3 regions of the Litoribacter ruber genome follow, and region 3 is predicted to be linked to each of the others. Evidence: riboswitches for the same ligand, from Rfam matches in the RefSeq annotation. Region 3 holds a riboswitch; each other region holds the start of a gene.
The links. Region 3 has a riboswitch for thiamine pyrophosphate ahead of thiS (sulfur carrier protein ThiS). Riboswitches for the same ligand answer to the same signal wherever they lie in the genome.
Positions count from the first base shown of each region.

Region 1 (7,572 bases), on a different contig from region 3:
ATCCCCCACTTTTTTGTAAATCCAAAAGCAGGGCAATACACCCGCCACACCCACTTCCACATTGGAATAGGCCGCTTGATTGAGAATGTAATTGGTATAAAGCAGGCAGGTGGGGGAGGGGTTAACCAGATCCGGTATGCCGAATTCTTTAAAATAACTTTCATGTAGGGCTCTTTCCACCACTATGGCGCCACTGGCAAATTCCGAAAAGGCAAGCACATGGTTGAGGTCATGCAGGCGACCGCTCAAAGTGCTGAGGGTTTTGCCAAATTCACCTAGATAGTAGGCATCCTGGGCCATATAAAATTTAAACTTTTCTATTTCCAAAGTTCCTTCCATCAACTCCTGATTGAAAGGCATGGCTAAAATTTTCTCATACAGGGGCGTGATCCGCTCCCAAGCGCGTTGGCTAAATTTCATGCTTAATCTGTTTTTTTGGATTATAAAAATGGTTTAAAGGTCCATTGCCGGATCCTGTCACCACATCTTTGCCCTGATCTATGGCCTGCCAGATGTACTCACGAGCATTGTGCACTGCATCCTCCAAGTTATGGCCTTTGGCCAATTCTGCTGCAATCGCCGAGGAGAGCGTGCAGCCTGTGCCGTGTACATTTCTGGTGTGGATCTTCGGGCTGTCGAAGGTCAAATGGGCATTGCCATCTTTTACCAACACATCGTATACCGTTTCCCCAGCCAAGTGCCCTCCTTTGAGCAATACCGCCTTTGCTCCTTTAGAAATCAGTTTTAGCCCGGCAATCTCCATCTCGTCCTTGTCAGTGATTTTCATCCCGGTCAGTATTTCCGCCTCATCCAGATTAGGGGTAATTACTTTGCAGAGGGGGATTAGTTTTTTGGCGAGTGCCTCCACGGTTTCATCCTGGATGAGCTTGTCCCCGCTGGTGGCCACCATCACGGGATCAAACACTACCGGGATTTTCGGATACCTCTTAAGTGTTTCTACAATGACATCCACAACTTCAGGCCTGTCCAGCATGCCTATTTTGATGGCCTTGGGCTTGATGTCCTCAATCACGGCCAAAATTTGCCCTTTGATGATATCAGGAGGAATGGAGTGGATTGCTGTCACACCCAAGGTGTTTTGAACCGTGATTGCTGTAATGGCAGAGGTGCCAAAGCAACCGAGTGCGGAAAAGGTCTTGAGGTCGGCCTGTATCCCCGCGCCCCCCCCACTGTCCGATCCGGCAATGGTGAGGACGGGAATATATTTATTTCTTAAATAGTTTTTCATGGGTGACTTATTATAAAACCTGCCAGGTTATTCGTGAAATTTATCCAATCTGGCAGGTTTTAACTTATACTCTTTTCAATTTGATTTCGAAATTCCTCGGCAGCCTTGGCGGGGCTAGGGTCACTGCAGATGCCGGAGACCACCGCCAGGCAATCCGCTCCGGCCCGAATTACCGACTCCGCATTGCTCACTTTGATATTGCCTATTGCCACCAGGGGCTTGCTGGTCATCTGTCTCAGGTTTTGCAGCCCATTCAAGCCCCACTCCGTGTAGGTGTCAGCTTTGGTGGGAGTGGTGAAAATTGGGCTTACTCCATAATACCAGGCAAACTCGCTGCCTGCCTTTGTCAATTCTGAGGCCTGTTCCAGCGAAAGGCCCACAGGGTAGTGGCTGCCCAAGAGGCTTTTTACCTGTTGCAGACTTTCATCTTTCTGCCCGATATGAAGTCCTGTCGCCTCTACTGCTTTGGCCACTTCCACGTTGTCATTGATTATCAACGGCACGTTGTATTTCGAACAAATTTCCTTTAGACGAAGGGCTTTTTCGGTGAAAGCAGGTGTGGCAAGATCCTTTTCACGTAGCTGTATGATCTCCACGCCGCCTTTGATTGCCTCTTCCATTACCCAAAAGAAATCCCTTCCCAGACAGGCTTTTTGGTCAGTTACTAAATACAGGCGGAATGGAAAATCTGCAAAATCCATTTAGAGCATGCTGATTTTGGCAAGGTTGGTGATATCGGTGTCGCCCATCTGGTGGAGGCAGTCGTAAATGTAGAGTTGCATGGTCCCAGGACCGGATGCCATCTCAGAGGCCATCTGCCCTGCCATGCCCAAAACCGCCATAGCCGATACGGTGGCATCAAATGGGTCATCTATTACAGCGGCAAATGCCCCTATCAACGCCGAGGCTGTGCAGCCCATTCCCGTGATTTGGCCCATGAGTTCGTGGCCATTTTCTATCATCGAAACCCTGTCGCCTTGGATTACATAGTCCTTTTCCCCTGAAATGCACACCACGGCACCGGTAGAATTGGAGAGGTTTTTTCCAGCCTCAACGGCCTCATCGGAGGTGTTGGCGCTGTCCACACCTTTGGATGCGATGTCGATTTTGGCCAAAGACATGATCTCGGAGGCGTTGCCTCGGATGACGGTCGGTTTGTGGTGGAGAAGCTCGGCAAGGGTATCATTGCGGTATTTGGAGGCACCAGCACCTACAGGATCCAAAATCCAGGGTTTGCCAATGGAGTTGGCCTTTTTGGCGGCGAGCATCATGCTGTCTACCCAATATTCGTCCAATGTGCCGATATTGATTACCGAGGCGCCAACCAAGTCAATGAGATCTTCCACCTCAGGGTGGGCATGTGCCATGATGGGGGAGGCCCCAATGGCCAATATGGCGTTGGCCGTATTGTTCATCACCACAAAATTGGTGATGTTGTGAACCAGCGGGCTTTTTTGCCTTACAAGCTGTAGGTTTTTGATAATAGACTCCATGGTAGTTGTGGGTTTAGTTAGGAGTCCCTTTGAAAAGTCAATACGCAACTTTTTCCTTCGGCAGTGCGAACTGCATCAGGTTCAAAGGGTATAATCTCAGCCCAACTGGGCACCCCTAAAGTTTGATTATGGGAACTAAGTTAGTAAATCCTGCCATCGAAGGCAATTTATGGCCAAGCTTTTAGAGCCGCTTCGGCGATGATTCCATCCTGTTCGCTTGTTACCCCACTGATTCCGATGGCTCCTATCACGCGGTCTCCATCTTTGATTGGCAACCCACCTTCCACGGCTACCACATTCGGCAAACTCATTAAATGGCTGTTTCCGCTCTTGGCTCCATCTTCAAAAACCTTGGTAGACCGCTTGAAATAGACAGAAGTTTTTGCTTTGGCAATGGCCACTTCCACGCTGCCCACCTGGGTGCCGTCCATGCGCCTCAAGGCCAGCAAATGCCCACCTTCATCCAAAATGGCAATGACCACGTTCCAGTTGTCCTGTCTGGCCCGCTCCTCAGCCGCATCTGAAATCTTCTGTGCAGCCTCCAGGTCAAGGGCACGGGTTTGGGAAAGGGCAAGGTTGGTGATGGAAAAGAAAAATAAAGCGATTAAAAGTCTTTTTTTGATGTTCATGGTGAAGAAAATTAGTGGAGATTAAATTTACGGATTTCCTAGCTGAGATTTTCCAAAAGCTGAAAATTATTAAAGGGGAGGTGTTTGTCAGGCTTCAGCAAAAAACTCTGTGAAACTATTTTTTTTTAAAACCCATTTAAACTCTGTGTCCTTTTCTTTTACGCCTCAACTTATCCTGCTCCAATTGACCTGATGTTTTCTTTGGCTTTGAACCTGCCGTAGGATCAGGGCATTGCTGGGGTGGCTGAGATCAGGGTCCTCGGCCAGGATATTCTGGGCGGCATCTCTTGCAATGGCCAAGATAGGGGCATCCTTGCTTAGGTCACCGATCAGCAGGTCCATGATGCCACTCTGCTGTGTGCCCATCAGGTCACCAGGGCCACGCAGTTTGAGATCTACATCTGCAATCTCAAAACCGTTATTTGTTCTGACCATGGTATCAAGGCGGATTCGGCTGTCTTTGGAGAGTTCATATTTGCTCATCAGCACACAATAGGACTGCTCGGCGCCACGTCCCACGCGCCCTCTGAGCTGGTGGAGCTGGGAGAGGCCAAACCTTTCCGCATTTTCAATGATCATGACTGAGGCATTGGGCACATTTACACCCACCTCAATCACGGTGGTGGCCACCATGATCTTGGTTTCTCCTTTGACAAACCGCTGCATCTCGTAATCCTTGTCAGCCGGCTTCATTGCTCCGTGCACGATGCTGAGTGGATATTGCGGAAAGGCCCTGGCGATACTTTCATATCCGTCCATCAAGCTCTTTAAATCCATCTTTTCCGATTCCTCAATGAGCGGATAGACTATATAAACCTGCCTGCCCAATTCGATTTCTTTCTTGATAAACCCAAAAACCTTGAGCCTGTCCTTGTCATAGCGGTGTACAGTCTGGATAGGTTTTCTGCCAGCCGGTAGCTCATCAATGACCGAAATGTCGAGATCCCCGTAAAGGGTCATCGCCAAAGTCCTGGGAATAGGCGTGGCGGTCATGACCAGTACATGCGGAACAAACTGCTTGTTTTTGGCCCAAAGTTTTGCCCGCTGGGCCACACCGAATCTGTGCTGCTCATCCACGATGGCTAGGCCAAGATTCTTGAACTGGACGATATCTTCCAAAAGCGCATGGGTGCCGATGAGTATATGGAGTTCTCCGCTCAACAAAGCTGCATGGATCTTTTTCCGTTCCGACTTCTTGGTGCTGCCTGTCAGCAAGGCAATATTGAGCCCCATCATATCCGCAAATTCCTTCAAGCCCTCATGATGCTGGTTGGCCAAAATCTCCGTGGGTGCCATCAGACAAGCCTGTGACGATGAGCCTATGGCCACCAGGCAGCAGATAAAAGCCACCATGGTTTTGCCGCTCCCTACATCGCCTTGGATCAACCGGTTCATCTGCTTTCCCGATCGCATGTCGTTATAAGCCTCCTTGATCACCCTTTTCTGCGCTCCGGTAAGTTCAAACGGGATATGGTTTTTATAAAATTCCGTCAGCAGGTTGGTATCTGAAAGAATCTGCCCCTGGGATTTCTCCGTTCGGGTCAATTTAAGTTTCAACAACCTGAGCTGTACATAAAAAAACTCCTCAAACTTTAGCCTATAAATGGCTTTTCTCAAAACCTCAGGGTTTGAGGGAAAGTGTATTTCTTTGATCGCAGGCTTTTTTGCCAGAAGGTTGAACCTCTCCAAAATGCTTGTCGGTAAAGTTTCGTGGATCTGAGGTAGGGCATTTTGCAGCAGGATTTCCATGATTTTGGAAATGCCCTTGCTGTCGAGAAATTTTGCCCGTAGTTTTTCGGTAGTGGAATAGATCGGCTGAAAGGCATTTCGGTTTTCTGTTGCCGCTGTATAGATTTCGAGTTCGGGGTGGGCGATGCTGAATTTACGGCCGTATTGATTGGGCTTTCCAAAAGCAATATAAACCGCTCCAACGGTAAGTTTTTTGACCACCCATTGTACCCCTTTAAACCAGGTCAGTTCCATTTCCCCGGTTTCGTCTCTGAAGTAGCCTACCAGCCGCTTCCTTCTCCCGTCACCGATGGTTTCTATTTTGACCAACCTGCCCAATATCTGTACGTGATCAAGTTCGGCAGTAAGGTGGCGGATTTTGTAAAACTTGGTGCGGTCCTCATACCGGAAAGGGTAGTGCTGCAGCAATTCCCCAAAAGTAAAAATGTTGAGTTCTTTGTTGAGCAACTCAGCTTTTTGGGGGCCTACGCCTTTCAGAAATTCTATTTTGGTATCGAAGTAGCCGGGCACGGGTTGAAAGGGGTATGTTTTAAAAACTTCCCAAATTAAAACAAATCCAGGAAAAGATGGCTAAGAAGGTACAAAAACCTACTTTGCCTTCAATGCACTAATAAATTGTCGTATCTATGACTTTTTAAAACTTAAAATTTATTAATGATTAGTGCAGAGTTTTAATTTTTTAGTCATATTTATAACCAAGTTATGAAAAAGTTTTATCCAATTTTTGCAGCGGCTTTGTTTTTTGCTTGTTCAGAAAACCCAAAGGATCTTTCCCAAAGCCAATCACTTTCTCTCAACTTTGAGCTTGACACCGTGATGGTGGATGCGGGGGATGATATTATTTTTTTGGCAGGTGGACTCCATCAATCGGACTTGAGTTCTGATGGAACGACATTTTATAATTTTGATTTCAATGAGAATCTTCTCGAGGTCATTGATCTGGATAATCTTCGGCTCTCTCATAAAATCCCATTTGAGAAGGAAGGACCAAATGGTACCGGAAACGTATATGGAGTTCAAAATTTGAGTGATGGGAGGTACCTTTTGTCCAATTTTACATCAATTGGTATTTTTTCAGAGCAAGGCCAAAGGGAGGATTCATATGATTTTTCGAAGGTTCCTTCAGGTATTCTCGAAGAGGGTGAAGTCGTTTCGTCGGATGGTATTTTATCAGAGGATGGAAAGTACTTTGTGTCATTTTATGCTAAAGGATGGGCAGGTGCCCATGGTATCGCCAAGCTAGACCTTGAAACCCGTGAGATCTTAAGATTTCCTGTAGATCAATTGAAAGCTTTGGATAGGTATACGATGAAATCCCATGATGAATATAAAATGGAAATAAGTATGGTGGCCAACCATCTTTCGTGGCATGAGGAAAAGTTGCTCATCAGCAATTCAGTAGAAAATCAACTTTTGGTTATTGACCCTAACCATAATAGCATTTCTCAACATTCTTATGAAGCTCTATTGACACCTAACTATTCTAAGGAGCCTAATAAGAGGGATTTTGATACATTTGAAGAAATAGGAGAAGTGGGTGAGACTTACCGTAACGAGGTCTACTTTGGAAAATGGCTTTGTGATCCTCTATCTGAAAGATTTTACAGACTGAGCCATATATTTGAAAGGGAGGTTGGGGAAGACCAGGAGGAATATAAAGTAGTGCTGACAGTTTTTGACAAGGATTTTCAGCAGTTGTATGAAGGTCTCACACCATTGAAAAGTAATTACTTCAATCCGTTTGTAAGAGGTGGAAAGCTTTACCTCTTCGAAAACATCAATGACGAACTTGCATTTATCGTCCTTACCATCAATGAAGCATAATATGAAAAGATTTTTATTGCCCCTATCTCTGATGTTTGGCATCGCCTGCTCTGACAAGGGTTCCGAAGAAGGAGCTCAGCAACTAACCCTGACTTTTGAAGTGGACACCGTGATGGTGGATGCGGGGGAGGATTTTATTTATTTAAGAAGTGGGCTCTATCGTGCGGAGCTTAGTTCTGATGGCAGAGCATTGTATAATTTCAATGACAATGAAAATCTGCTCGAGGTGATTGATATGGATAATCTTAGGCTTTCTCACAAAATCCCCTTTGAAAAGGAGGGGCCACATGGTACCGGACAAGTATATAGATTTCAAGATTTGACTAATGGGAATTATCTTATATCAAATTTTACTTCAATAGGTATTTTTACAGACAAAGCTCATAGAAAGGAATACCATAAATTTTCTACACTATCAGAAGAGGTCATGGAAAAGGGTGAGATTGTCTCACCTGAGGGTATTTTATTAAAAAATGGAAAAACATATGTAACTTTTTATGCAAAAGGTTGGGCAGTAACAGATGGAATTGTAAAGTTTGATTTGGAGTCCAATGAAGCAATTAAGTTACCCGTTGATCAATTAACAGCCTTGGATAGGTTTACTGTTAAAGTTCATGATAAAACGCAG
Region 1 is NZ_JAHCMY010000002.1:46,714-54,285, reverse strand. It holds gene tenA (thiaminase II) at 1-420, opposite strand, end outside; gene thiD (bifunctional hydroxymethylpyrimidine kinase/phosphomethylpyrimidine kinase) at 410-1,249, opposite strand; gene thiE (thiamine phosphate synthase) at 1,309-1,950, opposite strand; gene thiM (hydroxyethylthiazole kinase) at 1,951-2,742, opposite strand; TPP riboswitch at 2,778-2,869, opposite strand; gene KI659_RS04910 (GlcG/HbpS family heme-binding protein) at 2,910-3,371, opposite strand; gene recG (ATP-dependent DNA helicase RecG) at 3,537-5,630, opposite strand; gene KI659_RS04900 (DUF4221 family protein) at 5,823-6,944, shown strand; gene KI659_RS04895 (DUF4221 family protein) at 6,946-7,572, shown strand, end outside.
Region 1: linked by a shared signal. The riboswitch ahead of thiM (hydroxyethylthiazole kinase) and the one ahead of thiS (sulfur carrier protein ThiS) in region 3 are both predicted to bind thiamine pyrophosphate.

Region 2 (7,572 bases), on a different contig from region 3:
GGCGGAAGCTGATGATACCATCATGGGGGTGACACCTGCCATGCCATCGGGTTCTTCCATGAACATCATGATGGATGCGATGCCTGACAGGGCTTTTGATGTGGGGATTGCCGAGCAACATGCCGTGACTTTTTCGGCAGGATTGGCCACCCAGGGATTGAAGCCATTCTGTAACATTTACAGTACTTTTATGCAACGCGCCTATGATCAGGTTTTGCATGATGTGTGTTTGCAAAATCTACCCGTTGTTTTCTGTTTGGACAGAGCAGGATTTGCAGGAGCAGATGGGCCTACCCACCATGGGGCGTATGATATCGCCTTTTTCCGATGTGTGCCTAATCTGGTAGTGGCAGCGCCAATGAATGAAGAGGAGTTGCGAAATATGATGTATTCCGCAGCCAAATATAATGGACCTTACTCTATCCGATACCCACGTGGCCAGGGAGTCATGCCTGACTGGAGACAGCCCATGCGTGAAATCCCAACCGGTCAGGGTAGGATTGTGAAAGAAGGAGAAGAAGTAGCGGTCTTAACAATCGGTCATATCGGTAACTATGTGACGGAGGCTGCTGAAAGCTTGGCTAAAGACGGGCTAAATCCTGCGCATTATGATATGAGGTTTGTCAAGCCACTTGACGGAGATCTTTTGCATGAGATTTTTGGGAAATTTAAAAAGGTAGTAACTGTTGAAGATGGCTGCTTGATGGGTGGGTTTGGAAGTGCAGTGCTCGAGTGGATGATCGACCACGGATATCAGGCCCAGGTAAAACGTTTGGGTATTCCTGATGAGGTGATTGAGCACGGAGAGCAGATTCAGCTACACCGAGAGTGTGGATTTGATCCGGATGGTATAGCTGATGCGGTGAGGAGTTTGCATGAGGTTACAGTGAATGTGAAATATTAAGGTAGAAATATTTTAATAGAAATAGGGAAATTAGGAAATAGTGAAATATAAGGGGGGAGCCGCATCGAGAGTTGCGGTTTTCCTGTTTATACTAGGTTAGTATGCCTATGGAAATTGCTTACAATGATTTGGGGAATGGGCAGCCGCTCATATTTTTACACGGCTTTTGCGAAAGCAAGGAGATGTGGAAGGCATTTGAGGAGGCTTTTTCTCCCTTCTACAGGGTGCTGTGTCCAGATCTGCCAGGATTTGGAGAAAGCCGCTGGTATGAGGAGGAGGTCAGTTTGGAACAGGTGGCTGTGATGTTTGAGGAATGGATGGAGGAATTGAACCTGGAAAAACCCATCCTGATTGGCCACTCCTTGGGGGGCTATGTGGGCTTGGCACTTGCCGAACTTATGGGAGAGAGACTTGGTGGGCTTGGCTTATTCCACTCCACAGCTTTTGCCGATGATGAGGAAAAAAGGGGTGTCAGAAACCGGACCTTGACTTTTGTGGAAAAGCATGGGGTGGAAAAGTTTGTCACCTCATTTGTCCCGTCCTTATTTCCCGATTACAGGAGGGAAGAGCTTCAGGATAAAATTGATTATGTGCTCAGATTGGCTCTCAAGACCTCGTATCCAGGTTTGATGGCCTATACTAAGGCCATGCGTGATAGAAAAGAGCGGTTAGAGGTATTAAAGAGCTTTCGCTCTCCCAAGATGATGATCGCTGGGCAAGTGGATGCTGCCATCAAGCTTGAAGACAGCCGAAAGCATGAGGCTTTTGTGGATTTCTATTTTGAGCTTCCCGAAACCGGGCATATGGGGATGTTTGAGCGGGAAGAGAAGACCATTGAGGTAGTGGGGAAGTTTCTCGGTAGGTACTGTCGTCCTTCCATCATCTCGACCGAAGCAAATAGGAGTGGAGAGATCTAAAAACGTATATTGGACTTCCCCAATCAGTCTAGTTGTTTTCCCTATGTTTCTCCCATGCCTCTAATATCCCATTAACCATAGTGGACCCGACGAGGACCCGAAGGGGAGGCGAGTTGGAGGGGTAGAGGGGATAGGATATGAGTAGGGGTTAGGCTTAGACTGTCAATCTCAATTTGTCCCATGGCAATAGCCCGGTCTATAGTAGACATTTTAGAAGTATAAATATCTACTTCAGCGTCCTTTCCAAATTGGTTAATAATATCCTCAATTGAGTCAAAATCAGTTTTATCCGTTATTACAGTAGGCATACCTGTTTTTTATTTTAACAACGTATTTCAACCAGATTGTTCCTATTTAAAATATACGCTTTTTTCTAATTAATTGATCATAAATAATTCCAAGTATTTTTAAATTAACCCAAATATTAATGCAAAAAGGAGTTTCACTCAATTCGTGAAACTCCTGTGGGAAGAATACTTTATTAAAATTAATCTTTAAAACCTCAAGCTAACCCCGGCCAAGAAGTTTGTGCCGGCCATGGGGTAGTAGAAGTTTTCGGTAACAAGTTCTCTGCCACCAGCTGCTTCCCCTGGGAGGAAATAGCTGAAAGTGTAGCCGTTTGGTTCATAAAGCTCGTTGAAGATATTGTTGACCAAAAGGGTGAACTCCATTTCTTTGACAAATCTGGGACTGATCTTGTAGATGAACCTCAAATCGTTGGTGAAAAAGGCGTCTAGCTTTCTGTTTTCGTTTTGGGTGTTGTCCAGATATTGGCTGTCCACATACTTGGATAGCAGGGAGATTTCAAGTCCTTTGATCGGACGGAAGTCAATCATGGCTGATCCTACCACATTGGGGGAGAAGGCGATGTCGGTGTCCGTATAGGTGAAGCTTTCCTGCTGGAAAACCTCGGCGGCGTAGTCATCCACAAATTCGGTGAACTCTGCGATCTTGTTTCGGCTGAAGGCAATGTTTCCCCCCAAAGTCCACTTAGGGGAAAGCATCACCGCTCCGTCCAACTCGATACCCGCTCTATAGCTATCCGCCACATTTTCTCGGATATAGGCCCCTACATCATTTAATTGCCCTGTAAGCACCAATTGATCATTATACTTCATGTAGTAGAGATTGGCGCCATATTGGAAATTGTTGTGCTGTGTCCTTACACCAGCCTCAATGTTTTGGAGGTTTTCTGGCCTTGGAATCTCTGTGAGGGGGCTGTCAGTGAAATCCCTTCTCACTGGTTCACGATTGGCTACCGCATAGGAGGCGTAGAAGGTTTTGCCTTTGGCCGCCTCATAGCTGAAGCCGAATTTTGGGTTAAAGAAATGGTAGTTTTGGAATCCGCTGATGTCTCGGAGGTCGTTGTTGATTCCTACAAATCTATAGTCGATTCCTCTGTATTGAAGGTCGCCAAAAAGGTAAAGCTGGTCTACCACTTCATAGGTAGCTTTAAGGAAAATGTTGCGGTCATCTTTCACCGCATTGTTGTCATAATAACGGTCCCGGATATCCGTATCGCCTGCTACTCTCATCCAGATGATTTCCCCAAAGTGGTCCCCGTCATAACGGTTTGCCCCACCGCCCAAAATCGCATCCAATCGGCCGTCACCGGAGATGTAATTCAGCGAGAAAGTCGCCCCATAGAAGTCATTGTCCAACCATCTTCTTCTGATGATGTCTGTTCTTTCAATGGTTTCCCCACCAATCACAATAGGCTGGATGCCGTAGTTTCTAAGAAGTCGGTCATTTGGACGGAACTGCTCATAATATCCGGCGCCTTTAGTATAGTGCAGGGCCGCATTGGCTTTCCAATTGCTATCCAGATTACCGGCATAGATGAATTGATAGTGCTGCTGCTGGTAATTATCCGTTTCGTTTTCGTAGGTATAGCTGTTAAAAGTACGGTTGGTCTGCAGCAGGTTTTCCGGGACACCATTCCAAGCTTGGTAAGTTTGCTCAGCTCCTGCAAATACATTCATTTTGAAAACATGGTTGTCGCCATAATAACCCCCAGATAGATAATAGGAGCGAAGGTCTGAAAAGGCACGGTCAATGTAGCCATCGGAAGTGATCTGCGATAATCTTGCGTCTACTGCCCACCTGTTGTTCAATAGGCCCGTTCCGGCTTTCACTGTATGGCGCCGGGTATTGAAAGAACCGAACCCATTGTCGATTTCGGCGTAGCTTTCTTCCCTTTTGGTATCTGTCTGGATGTTGAGGCTGGCCCCAAAAGTAGCCGCACCATTGGTGGAAGTACCCACACCACGCTGGATCTGGATGTTTTCCACGGATGAGGCAAAGTCCGGCATGTTGACCCAGAATACGCCATGGGATTCGGCATCATTAAGCGGGATCCCGTTTACTGTTACGTTGATTCTGGTTTGGTCGGAACCCCGGATTCTCAGACCCGTGTAGCCCACACCTGCTCCCGCATCGGAATGGCTGACCACTGATGGGGTGTAATTTAGCAGGAAAGGAATGTCCTGGCCCAGATTGTTTTTGTTGAGTTCCTCTTTGGAGATGGTTTTAAAGGTTGTGGGGGTGGTCTGTCCGGCCCGTGTGGCTGTAACGATAAACTCCTCGGTGGAAAGCAGGCTTTTGTCCAAGGAGAAATCCAATTCTAAATCGGCCGAAATGCTGATGCTTGACCTTGTGGTCTGGTACCCTACGTAAGAAACCCTCACATCGTAATCTCCGGCAGGAATCCTGTTGACTTGGTAACGGCCGATCATGTCGGTGGTGCTTCCCCTGCCGGTGCCCTCTAAGATAATGTTTGCTCCCGGAAGGGTTTCACCAGTTTCGGCATCGGTGACTGTGCCGGACAAACGGTTCTGTGCCATGGCGCCGATGCTCATGAGCATGACGGATAGCATGAATACTAACTTTTTCATGTAATAATGGTGATAAAAACTGTTGCCTTTCGGCAGTTTGGTTAAACATAGAAGCAAACCAAGGGGAGGCTGCTCCACTTTCTGTAAACCGCTCATTTCCCTTCGCCGGTACTAACCGTATCAGGTTCAATGGGTATGATCTCAGCCCGTTATATTAGGGCACCCCTTAATGGGAGCAAAGGTAAGGATATTATCAAGATCGGCAATGGAATTAAAAATAGAAGAATTAGGAATGAGGAATTAAGAATGAACGGTTGAAGAAAATGGCCACAAAGGGCTCAAAGGCGCTAAGACTGGTTCGCGGACAAGGAAATGGGCACAAAGGAGTTGCACCAGGTTTTAAAAAAGTCGCGAAAACGGTTGGGAATAAATAATTAGCAATGAAGAATGAGCGGGCATGTTATTATAAAAAAAAAGCCGCACTAAGTTAGATTTAAACCTTAAATAGAAGAATTAGGAATGAGGAATTAAGAATGAACGGTTGAATAAAATGGCCACAAAGGGCTCAAAGGCGCTAAGACTGGTTCGCGGACAAGGAAATGGGTCGCAAAGGAGTTGCACCAGGTTTTAAAAACGCCGCGAAAAGGGTTGGGAATAAATAATTAGCAATGGAGATGAGCGGCAATGTTATTATAAAAAAAAAAGCCGCACTAAGTTAGATTTAAACCTTAAATAGAAGAATTAGGAATGAGGAATTAAGAATGAACGGTTGAATAAAATGGCCACAAAGAGCTCAAAGGCGCTAAGACTGGTTCACGGACAAGGAAATGGGTACAAAGGAGTTGCACCAAGTTTTAAAAAAGCCGCGAAAAGGGTTGGGAATAAATTATTAGCAATGGAGAACGGGCATGTTATTATAAAAAAAAAGCCGCACTAAGTTAGATTTAAACCTTAAATAGAAGAATTAGGAATGAGGAATTAAGAATGAACGGTTGAATAAAATGGCCACAAAGGGCTCAAAGGCGCTAAGACTGGTTCGCGGACAAGGAAATGGGTCGCAAAGGAGTTGCACCAGGTTTTAAAAACGCCGCGAAAAGTGTTGGGAATAAATAATTAGCAATGGAGATGAGCGGGCATTGTTATTATAAAAAAAAAAGCCGCACTAAGTTAGATTTAAACCTTAGTGCGACTTCTTCGACTTTGTGGGCAATTATTTTTCAGAAATTAAGCTGTGCCCAATGCCTTCAGGTGATAATAATGCGATGCAAAGGCCTGTCTTAGTCTGGAGTGCTCCAAGTAAGGCACTTGGTATTCCTGGCACACATCCTTGATGATCTTGCTTATTGCAGGATAATGGATATGGGAAATCTTTGGGAAAAGGTGGTGCTCCACCTGGAAATTCAGCCCGCCTACCAACCAAGTCAATACCTTATTTTTGGTGGCAAAATTAGTGGTGGTTCTCAATTGGTGGGTAGCCCAGTCGTCTTCCAGCTGGACGCCTTCATTGATAGGGAAGATGGTTTCCTCTACTGAGTGAGCCATTTGGAAGATGACGCTCAGGAAGATGCCCGTGGAAAAGCCAAACAGGAGAAAGCCTACCAACCAGGGCATAAAACCTAACAGATAAATGGGCAGTGCCATAAACAAAACCGCATGGACTAACTTGAAGCCCCAAAAGGAGATGTGGTCACTGGTTTTCATTTTCTGGATAGGGGTGATGCCTACCCGGCCGGTCACATATTTTTTGTAATCGGTCACAAACACCCAGTAATGATAGAGCAGGCTATAAGTCAGAAGGAAATATAGATGCTGATACTTGTGCATGCCATACCGCTTTTGGGCTGGGCAAAGTCGTAGGAAAGGCCGTGCGTTCATATCGTCATCCACACCTTCAATGTTGGTGTAGGAGTGATGGACCACGTTGTGCTTGGTTTTCCACATGAAGACATTTGCCCCTAGGAAGTTGATGGATAAGCCAGCCAGTTTGTTGAGCCATGGCTGGTTGCTAAAGCTGCCATGGGCGCCATCGTGCATGACATTAAAGCCAATCGAGGCCGCCAGTCCGCCTAGGACGATGCTTTCCAGGATGGCAATAGGCCAGAAAGGAGTGAAGAAAAGCAGGTGGATATAAACCGCCACAAATGAGATAGTCAGGATTATGGCTTTGGTGTAAAGCTGGGTGTTTCCTGTTTGGGCAATGTTATTTTCTTTGAAATGATTCTGGACGCGTGCTTTTAATGTTTGGTGAAATGGGGTGGATTTCTGGAATTTTGGTTTTTGCATAAAGAAATGATGAAATTCTAATTCATTTTGGCCACTGAAGCGCTGCCGTATTACTGGGGGGACTTTAATAGCTATTAAGCAAATATAAGCTTTTTTAAACTTTTCAAAAATGCAAATATTGATAGGTGGTTAAATCCTTTTTTATTGCTTTATCTTTTGATTTGCTTCATTTACCTAACGGCGGCTTTGGACATATAATTCAATCCATTCGTTTTTTTCTCATTAATGCCTCTATTATTTCAATAGAGGCATGCAATCTTTCTTCAATCATGCCGGAAACCAATTGATAAGGAACACTGGTGGTTTGGATTTTTTCCAAATAAACATTAAAAAAATAATTCCTCATTTCAGGTTCAGGATGTTCCCGCTGCGGGTCGGGTTCCCAGGGCATATCTATGTTTGTAAGCAGGTAGAGGTCATAATTCCTGCGGCTGATTTCATCTAGGGTCCAAGCATGGGTTTTACCATATTTATGGCGACTCCAAACATCGATCACGTGCAGGTCCGTATCGCAAAAAAGCATCTTCTCAGCATTCTTGGCGGCCAGTTCCTCGAGCTGGATTTGGCCTTGGGCAATAGGCAGAAGGTCCTCGTATCGATATTCCCTATCCAATTGCTCCAGGTATTCTCGGGC
Region 2 is NZ_JAHCMY010000004.1:269,303-276,874, reverse strand. It holds gene dxs (1-deoxy-D-xylulose-5-phosphate synthase) at 1-904, shown strand, start outside; gene KI659_RS09965 (alpha/beta fold hydrolase) at 1,006-1,821, shown strand; gene KI659_RS09960 (hypothetical protein) at 1,893-2,129, opposite strand; gene KI659_RS09955 (TonB-dependent receptor) at 2,316-4,715, opposite strand; TPP riboswitch at 4,797-4,892, opposite strand; gene KI659_RS09950 (fatty acid desaturase family protein) at 5,880-6,938, opposite strand; gene KI659_RS09945 (AAA family ATPase) at 7,138-7,572, opposite strand, start outside.
Region 2: linked by a shared signal. The riboswitch ahead of KI659_RS09955 (TonB-dependent receptor) and the one ahead of thiS (sulfur carrier protein ThiS) in region 3 are both predicted to bind thiamine pyrophosphate.

Region 3 (7,572 bases):
TGTAAGCCGTACAAATGAATATCCCCGGCTGCACAGGAATTTACAACATCCTTCCAGCCCACAATTTTCTATTAGCCAATATGGCATTTAAAGACCTATCATTAATTGACCCAATCCTCAAGGCACTTGCCGAGGAAGGTTACACCAACCCAACTCCAATCCAGCAAAAATCCATCCCACTAGTCCTTGAAGGACGGGATCTATTGGGCTGTGCCCAAACTGGTACCGGAAAAACGGCTGCATTCGCAATCCCTATAATTCAGTTGCTTGCGCAGCAAAAACAGCGAAAAAGAGGCATCAAAACCCTCATACTGACTCCCACAAGGGAATTGGCCATACAGATTGATGAAAGTTTTGCCGCCTATGGCAGGTTTACTGATATCCGTCATACGGTAATATTTGGCGGGGTATCCCAGCTCCATCAGACCAAAGCCCTTCAAAGAGGCGTGGATGTATTGGTGGCCACCCCGGGAAGGCTTCTGGACTTGATCAACCAGAAGTTTATCGACCTGCGTCAATTGGAAACATTCGTTTTGGATGAGGCCGACAGGATGCTCGACATGGGTTTTATCCATGACGTGAAAAAGATTATCGCCCTGTTGCCCAAAAAGAGGCAAACCCTGTTCTTCTCGGCCACCATGCCTGCGGAGATCCAGAAACTGGCTGATAGCCTTTTGACAAGACCGGCGACTGTAGAGGTGACCCCTCCAAGTTCAACCGTGGATAAAATTGACCAGCAGCTTTACTACACCAACAAAGGTGACAAGGCCAAATTGCTCATCCATTTAATGGAGGAAAAAGGCATTGGATCGGCGCTGGTATTCACCAGAACCAAGCACGGGGCTGACAAAGTGGTAAAACTTCTCAAGAAAGAGGACATCAAAGCAGCTGCTATCCATGGCAACAAAAGCCAAAATGCCCGTCAAAATGCTCTGAAAGACTTCAAAAGCGGAAAACTGCAGATTTTGGTAGCCACCGACATTGCTGCGAGAGGCATCGATATTGATGAACTTGCCAATGTGTTTAACTATGACCTGCCAAACATCCCAGAAACCTACGTCCATAGGATAGGACGGACGGGAAGGGCGGGACACCACGGCATCGCCATGTCCTTTGTAGACGGCGACACGCACAAGGAGCTCAAGGACATCGAGAAACTTATCGGCAAAAAAATCCCCGTAATCGAAAACCACCCCTACCCCTTCAATGGCGTAATGACTCCCAAAGCGGAGAAAGCGAAGAAGAAGTCCGGGTTTAGGAGACGATAACGTATGATTTAATAAACCACAGAGGACCGGAGGAAATGTTTTTTCACCGCAAAGGATCGCAGAGGTTCGCAAAGTTTTGAGTGAGAGGTTAAAGGTGAGAAGTGAGAGATCTTTTTTACCTTTGACTTTTTACTTTTTACCCCTCTGATCCTCTGTGGTTATTTTTTTACTCAATAACTTCGCGCCTCTTTGCCCCATTGCGGTTAGATCAAAGTTTCATTAAACGCGACAACTTCCGTCACAGATCTCACAAATCCGAAAATAGCCCCCAGTTTTGCGTTCTACTAGGGAATTAATTTCGACGTTTTATGTTGAAATAGATTCGAAGAAAGAGGTAAGAATGAACTGGGACAGATTAAAGGAAAAGCTTAATATCCTCGCAGATGCGGCCAAATATGACGTATCCTGCTCCTCCAGCGGGAGCAAACGAGCCAATAAGGACAAAGGCCTTGGCGACAGCAGCGGCATGGGAATTTGCCATACCTATACTGAAGACGGGCGCTGTGTCTCCCTGCTGAAGATCCTGCTGACCAATCACTGCATTTACGATTGCCTTTACTGTGTGTCCCGAAAAAGCAACGACATCAAAAGGGCGGCTTTTACCGTGGATGAGGTAGTGGAACTCACCATCAACTTTTATCGCCGAAATTACATTGAGGGCCTTTTCCTATCCTCTGGCATTTTCAAAGACGCAGACTTTACCATGGAAAGATTGGTCAAGGTCGCCAAAAAACTCCGGCAGGAACACAAGTTCAATGGTTACATCCACCTAAAGACCATCCCAGGTGCCAGCGATGAACTCATGCGGGAAGCCGGGCTGTATGCCGACCGACTAAGCGTTAATCTTGAACTCCCCACCTCTTCAGGCCTAAAATTGTTGGCTCCTGACAAGAACCACAAGGACATGATCAAGCCCATGGCCTCTATTCAGCAGGATATTTTGAAATTTAAGGAGGAAAAGAAACTGATCAAATCCACCCCCATTTTTGCTCCTGCTGGCCAATCCAGCCAGATGATTATCGGGGCGACCAAAGAAAGTGACCTGGACATCATCAAAACCAGCTCAACCCTCTACCAGAAGTTCAATCTCAAAAGGGTGTACTTCTCAGGCTATGTACCTGTTTTAGAACACCAAAACTTACCTATTCTAGGCACTCCTGTGCCTTTGGTGCGGGAAAACCGTCTTTACCAAACCGATTGGCTGATGCGATTTTATCAGTTCAACCCTCAGGAGATTGTCAATGAAACACATCCGAACCTAGATTTAGAGATTGACCCTAAGTTAAGTTGGGCCTTGAGAAACCGGGAATATTTTCCTGTTGACGTCAATAAGGCTGATTACCACTTGATACTCAGAATACCGGGCGTGGGAGTGAAATCTGCCAAAAAGATAATAGCGGCCAGAAAATTTGGGGCATTGAATATGGACAAGCTTCGCAAATTTGGAATTGCCATGAACCGCGCCCAGCATTTTATCACCTGTGGAAATCACGTGGGTGCCAGGGACATGGACAGTTTGACCCTGCGTCAACTTATCCTCCAAAATGGCAGCAGCAAATTTTCCGCAAACTTCTCCCCTCAACTTTCCCTTTTCCAATGAGCTATTTTACCTATGACGGATCATTTGACGGCTTGCTGACGGCAATTTTTGAAAGCTACGCCCTAAAAATAGCCGAGCCTCAAATATATATTGAAGGTGATCTGGGGCCACAGCTTTTTGAAAAAATACATAAAGTGTCTGCCGATCAGGAAAAAGCAGAAAGAGTAAAAACGAAAATCCAATCACTCTTGGGAAAAAGTGGTCTTCAGAGTTTATGGAAAGCCACCCTTTCGGAGCAGACAAACGTGGGGAATATCGTATCTGGAGTGGTGCGCTATGCCCTGAAGTCAGAAAAAGATGTGCTCAAGGATTACGGACACCCATCTGTGTTGGCCTTGCAGGAAATCATGAAAAAGCTCAGCAGGGAAAGGCACCGGATGACCGCTTTTGTCAGGTTCAAGTTGGCCTCAGACCAGATTTACTATGCCACCATTGAGCCAGACTTTGATGTGCTGCCGCTGATTTCGGAGCATTTCAAAAACCGGTATGCAGACCAAAAGTGGATGATATTTGACCTCAAGAGAAATTACGGGGTCTTTTATGATTTGACTAAAGTAGTACCCGTAGAATTTCACCAAACTGAAAATTCAGAAACCCCTGCCCTTATCAGCATAGAATGGGACGATACGGAAATGGAATTTCAATCCTTATGGAAAAACTACTTTAAATCCACCAATATAGCCAGCCGCAAAAATCCAAAGCTGCATCTGCAACACGTACCGAAGAGGTACTGGAAATACTTAGTGGAGAAATGAGGGTAGGTCTTCTGCCCAAAACTATTATCTTTGTATTAAATACTTTAGGGGTGCCCCGGCGGGCTGAGATCATACCCTTTGAACCTGATGCAGTTCGGACTGTCGAAGGGAAAAGTCTAGGTCCACATAGAGACCAAACCTAAAGTGTTGTATTTCTGAGTCAAAATTTCACCATAAATGGAAATAATTCTGAACAACACCCCCAAGTCCCTACCCCAGTATGAGCAAATCAGCGCTGCAGAATTGGTATCGGTGACTTTTCCCAATAATGGAAAAGGAATTGCCCTAGCTATAGAAAATCAGGTGATTCCTCGCAATAAATGGACGGAAACCATCATCAGGGATTCCGCAAAAGTGGTAGTATTCAAAGCAACTCAAGGGGGCTGAGATGAAAATTATACTGTTCTCTTCACTCGTGCCGGTACGCAAAGAAGCTGAGCTCATCCGGAGCTATCTAGCCTGTGGAGTAGAACGTTTTCACCTCAAAAAACCCCTTCTTCCCGAAAATGCCCTTGTCCGCTTGGTTGAGCTCATAGGACATGAGCACAGGGAGAAACTTGCCCTGCATTCCCATCACCATATTGCCCGACCCTTAGGGATCAAAAGACTCCACTTTTCTGAGGTCCTTCGGGAAAGTACGCCGGTCGAGGAAATTGAAAACCAGAAAAATCAGGGATTTCACCTAAGCACCTCTGTCCATTCATTTGACACCCTGGAAACACTACCACCCTACTTTGATTACATCTTCATGGGACCTGTCTTTCCAAGCATTAGCAAAAAAGGATATGGGGAACCCTTTGATCCAAAAAAATGGGAAAAGGTAAGGGATATTGACCACAATCTCATTGCCATAGGGGGCATTACCAACGAAAAGCTTCCCCTGGTGATGGAGATGGGTTTTTCAGGTGCCGCACTGTTAGGAGGCATATGGAAATCCACCCAACCCAAAGCCTTGGAAGAACTAAATTTGGCATTACAATTTAAAGAAAGTGTGTGATGGAAAGATTGCAGTTTATCAGTCATGGCCATACGGCCGAAGAGCAACTTGAGGGAATTAAATTGGTTTTGGATGCCGGCTGCAAATGGGTGCAGTTTAGATGGAAAAGCGCCTCCTTAAACAAGATTCTAAAAATCGGAACGGAAGTCAAAAGCCTTACTGAGGCCTATGGAGCCAAACTTCTGATCAACGATCATATCAAAGCCGCTCAGGAGCTTGATGCAGATGGGTTACATTTGGGCCTTGATGATGGAAGCATTCCCGAAGCACGTAAGATTTTGGGCGTAAAGAAAATCATCGGTGGAACAGCCAATACCTTGAAGCATGTACAGCAAAGACTTGATGAGGGAGTGGATTATGTAGGCTTGGGCCCATTGAGATTTACAGTCACCAAAGAGAAACTAAGCCCAATCCTCGGTTTTGAGGGATACACGGACATCTGCAGCAAACTGACCTCGGGTCAGGTACCCATTTATGCCATAGGAGGCGTAAATGCCGAGGATATACCGCAATTACTGGAATGCGGAGTTTATGGAGTGGCGGTATCATCTGCCCTTCTGGACGATCCCAATTCAAGTATTAAAAATTTTAACAGAAAACTTTATGAAGCCGCTAAAAATAGTAGATAAGGAATTTACCTCCCGCCTTTTTCTGGGAACAGGAAAATTCGGGAGCAATAAGGATATGGAGGAGGCTGTGCTGGCTTCGGGAAGTGAAATGGTAACCGTGGCACTTAAGAGGGTGGATATGGAAACCGATACCGACCAGATCATCACCCATCTGCAACATCCGCATATTAACCTTTTGCCTAATACTTCCGGAGTCAGAAATGCCAAGGAAGCCATTTTTGCTGCCCAGCTTACCAGGGAGGCCATGGAGACCAATTGGCTGAAGCTGGAAATCCACCCGGATCCAAAATACCTGATGCCGGACCCCATCGAAACGCTTAAGGCCACTGAGGAACTTGCCAAAATGGGCTTTATTGTACTGCCCTACATCCACGCCGACCCTGTGCTATGCAAGAGGCTGGAGGATGCCGGGACATCTGCTGTGATGCCACTGGGTGCCCCCATTGGGACAAACAAAGGACTCAAAGCCGAAACCTTCCTGGAGATCATTATTGAGCAAAGCCGTGTGCCAGTGATCATAGATGCCGGCATTGGAGCTCCATCGGACGCCTCCAAAGCTATGGAAATGGGTGCCGATGCGGTCTTGGTCAATACAGCCATTGCCGTGGCTGGAAATCCAAGGGAAATGGCCAAGGCCTTTAAATTAGCTGTTGAGGCTGGTAGAATGGCATTTGAAGCCAGATTGGGTAAAATCAGCAGCCACGCTGAGGCATCCTCTCCCCTCACCCAATTTTTGAATGAATAACCAAGACCGAATTGTGCAGAAGAGTTTCGTAGAAGTATTTGAAAATCACAGCTGGGAGGAAATCAGCGAAAGAATCAACAGCAAGCAGGAAGCAGACGTAATCCGTGCCATCCGTAGTCCAAAGCGAAATTTAGAGGATTTTATGGCCCTGATCAGTCCTGCGGCCGAACCGTTTCTGGAAGAAATGGCCCAGGTGAGCCACCAACTGACCAAGGAGAGATTTGGCAAAACCATACAGATGTACGCGCCCATGTATGTGAGCAACGAGTGCCAAAACATCTGTACCTACTGCGGCTTCAGCTTCAACAACCGTGTCCCGCGAAAGACGCTCTCTGACTCCGAATTGCTGGAAGAAGTCGAAGCCATCAAGGCCCTGGGCTTCCAACACGTGCTATTGGTGTCCGGCGAGGCGAATTATACCGTCAACATCAATTACTTCTCCAATGCGGTCAAGCTGATCCGGGATAAATTTGCCAACATATCGATCGAAGTACAACCTTTGGAGCAGGAAGAATACGAAAGATTGCAGGAATTGGGTGTATATGCCGTGCTGGTTTATCAGGAAACCTACCACCGAGATACCTACAAAGTTTATCATCCAAAGGGAAAAAAGAGCAACTTCAATTATCGGTTAGAAACACCTGACCGCGTCGGTAAGGCGAAAGTCCACAAAATTGGACTAGGTGTGCTTCTGGGTTTGGAGGCCTGGAGAACCGACAGTTTCTTCTGTGCCCTGCATCTGGATTATCTGCAAAAGACCTACTGGCAAAGCAAATATTCCATATCTTTTCCGCGCATGAGACCTGCTGAGGGTATAATTGAACCAAATGTGATCGTTTCGGACAAAAACCTCGTGCAGTTGATCTGTGCATACCGGATGTTTAACCCTGACGTGGAACTTTCCATTTCCACGAGGGAATCGGAGAAATTCAGAGAATCCGTGGTACCCTTGGGCGCAACGAGCATGAGCGCCGAGTCCAAAACCAACCCAGGAGGCTATGCCGTGGAGCCTGAAACCCTGGAGCAATTTGAAATCTGTGATGAGCGCCCTGCATCTGCGATTGCCAACATGATCAGGAAGAAGGGATACGAGCCAGTATGGAAAGACTGGTTTGTAGGTCAGTAAATTTTCAGATACCCGAAAAGAGTCGGACTAAAGCAATGGTAACCCCGACCAAAAAACCCACCACTGCTCCATTGAGTCGGATGTATTGGAGGTCATCCCCTACCTTATCTTTGATCTGGGTCATGATCTCCTTATCATCCAACCTTCCCAAACTGTCCCTGACCAAGGTCCCAACATGGGGGTGAAATTCATTGATCATATAGGTAATTTTATTCTTTAACCAATTATCTATATTCAACTGTAAATCAACATCATTACGGATCTGATTTATATATTTCTTCACCCCATCTTTGATCATTATCATTAACTCAGTCTCATCATGCTCGAGCTGGGAAGCAAGGGTGGACTGCAGCTTGGTGAGTATGCTCTGAATGATGTGGCTGGCGCCCACATTCAATACCATTTGGTCCTTGAGGTCCTGAATATACCGCACGGATTTTTTGTCCCCTATT
Region 3 is NZ_JAHCMY010000010.1:42,797-50,368, forward strand. It holds gene KI659_RS14805 (DEAD/DEAH box helicase) at 81-1,268, shown strand; gene KI659_RS14810 (putative DNA modification/repair radical SAM protein) at 1,609-2,868, shown strand; gene KI659_RS14815 (TIGR03915 family putative DNA repair protein) at 2,865-3,623, shown strand; TPP riboswitch at 3,660-3,751, shown strand; gene thiS (sulfur carrier protein ThiS) at 3,801-4,010, shown strand; gene KI659_RS14825 (thiamine phosphate synthase) at 4,012-4,620, shown strand; gene thiE (thiamine phosphate synthase) at 4,620-5,249, shown strand; gene KI659_RS14835 (thiazole synthase) at 5,224-5,994, shown strand; gene thiH (2-iminoacetate synthase ThiH) at 5,987-7,120, shown strand; gene KI659_RS14845 (DUF445 domain-containing protein) at 7,125-7,572, opposite strand, start outside.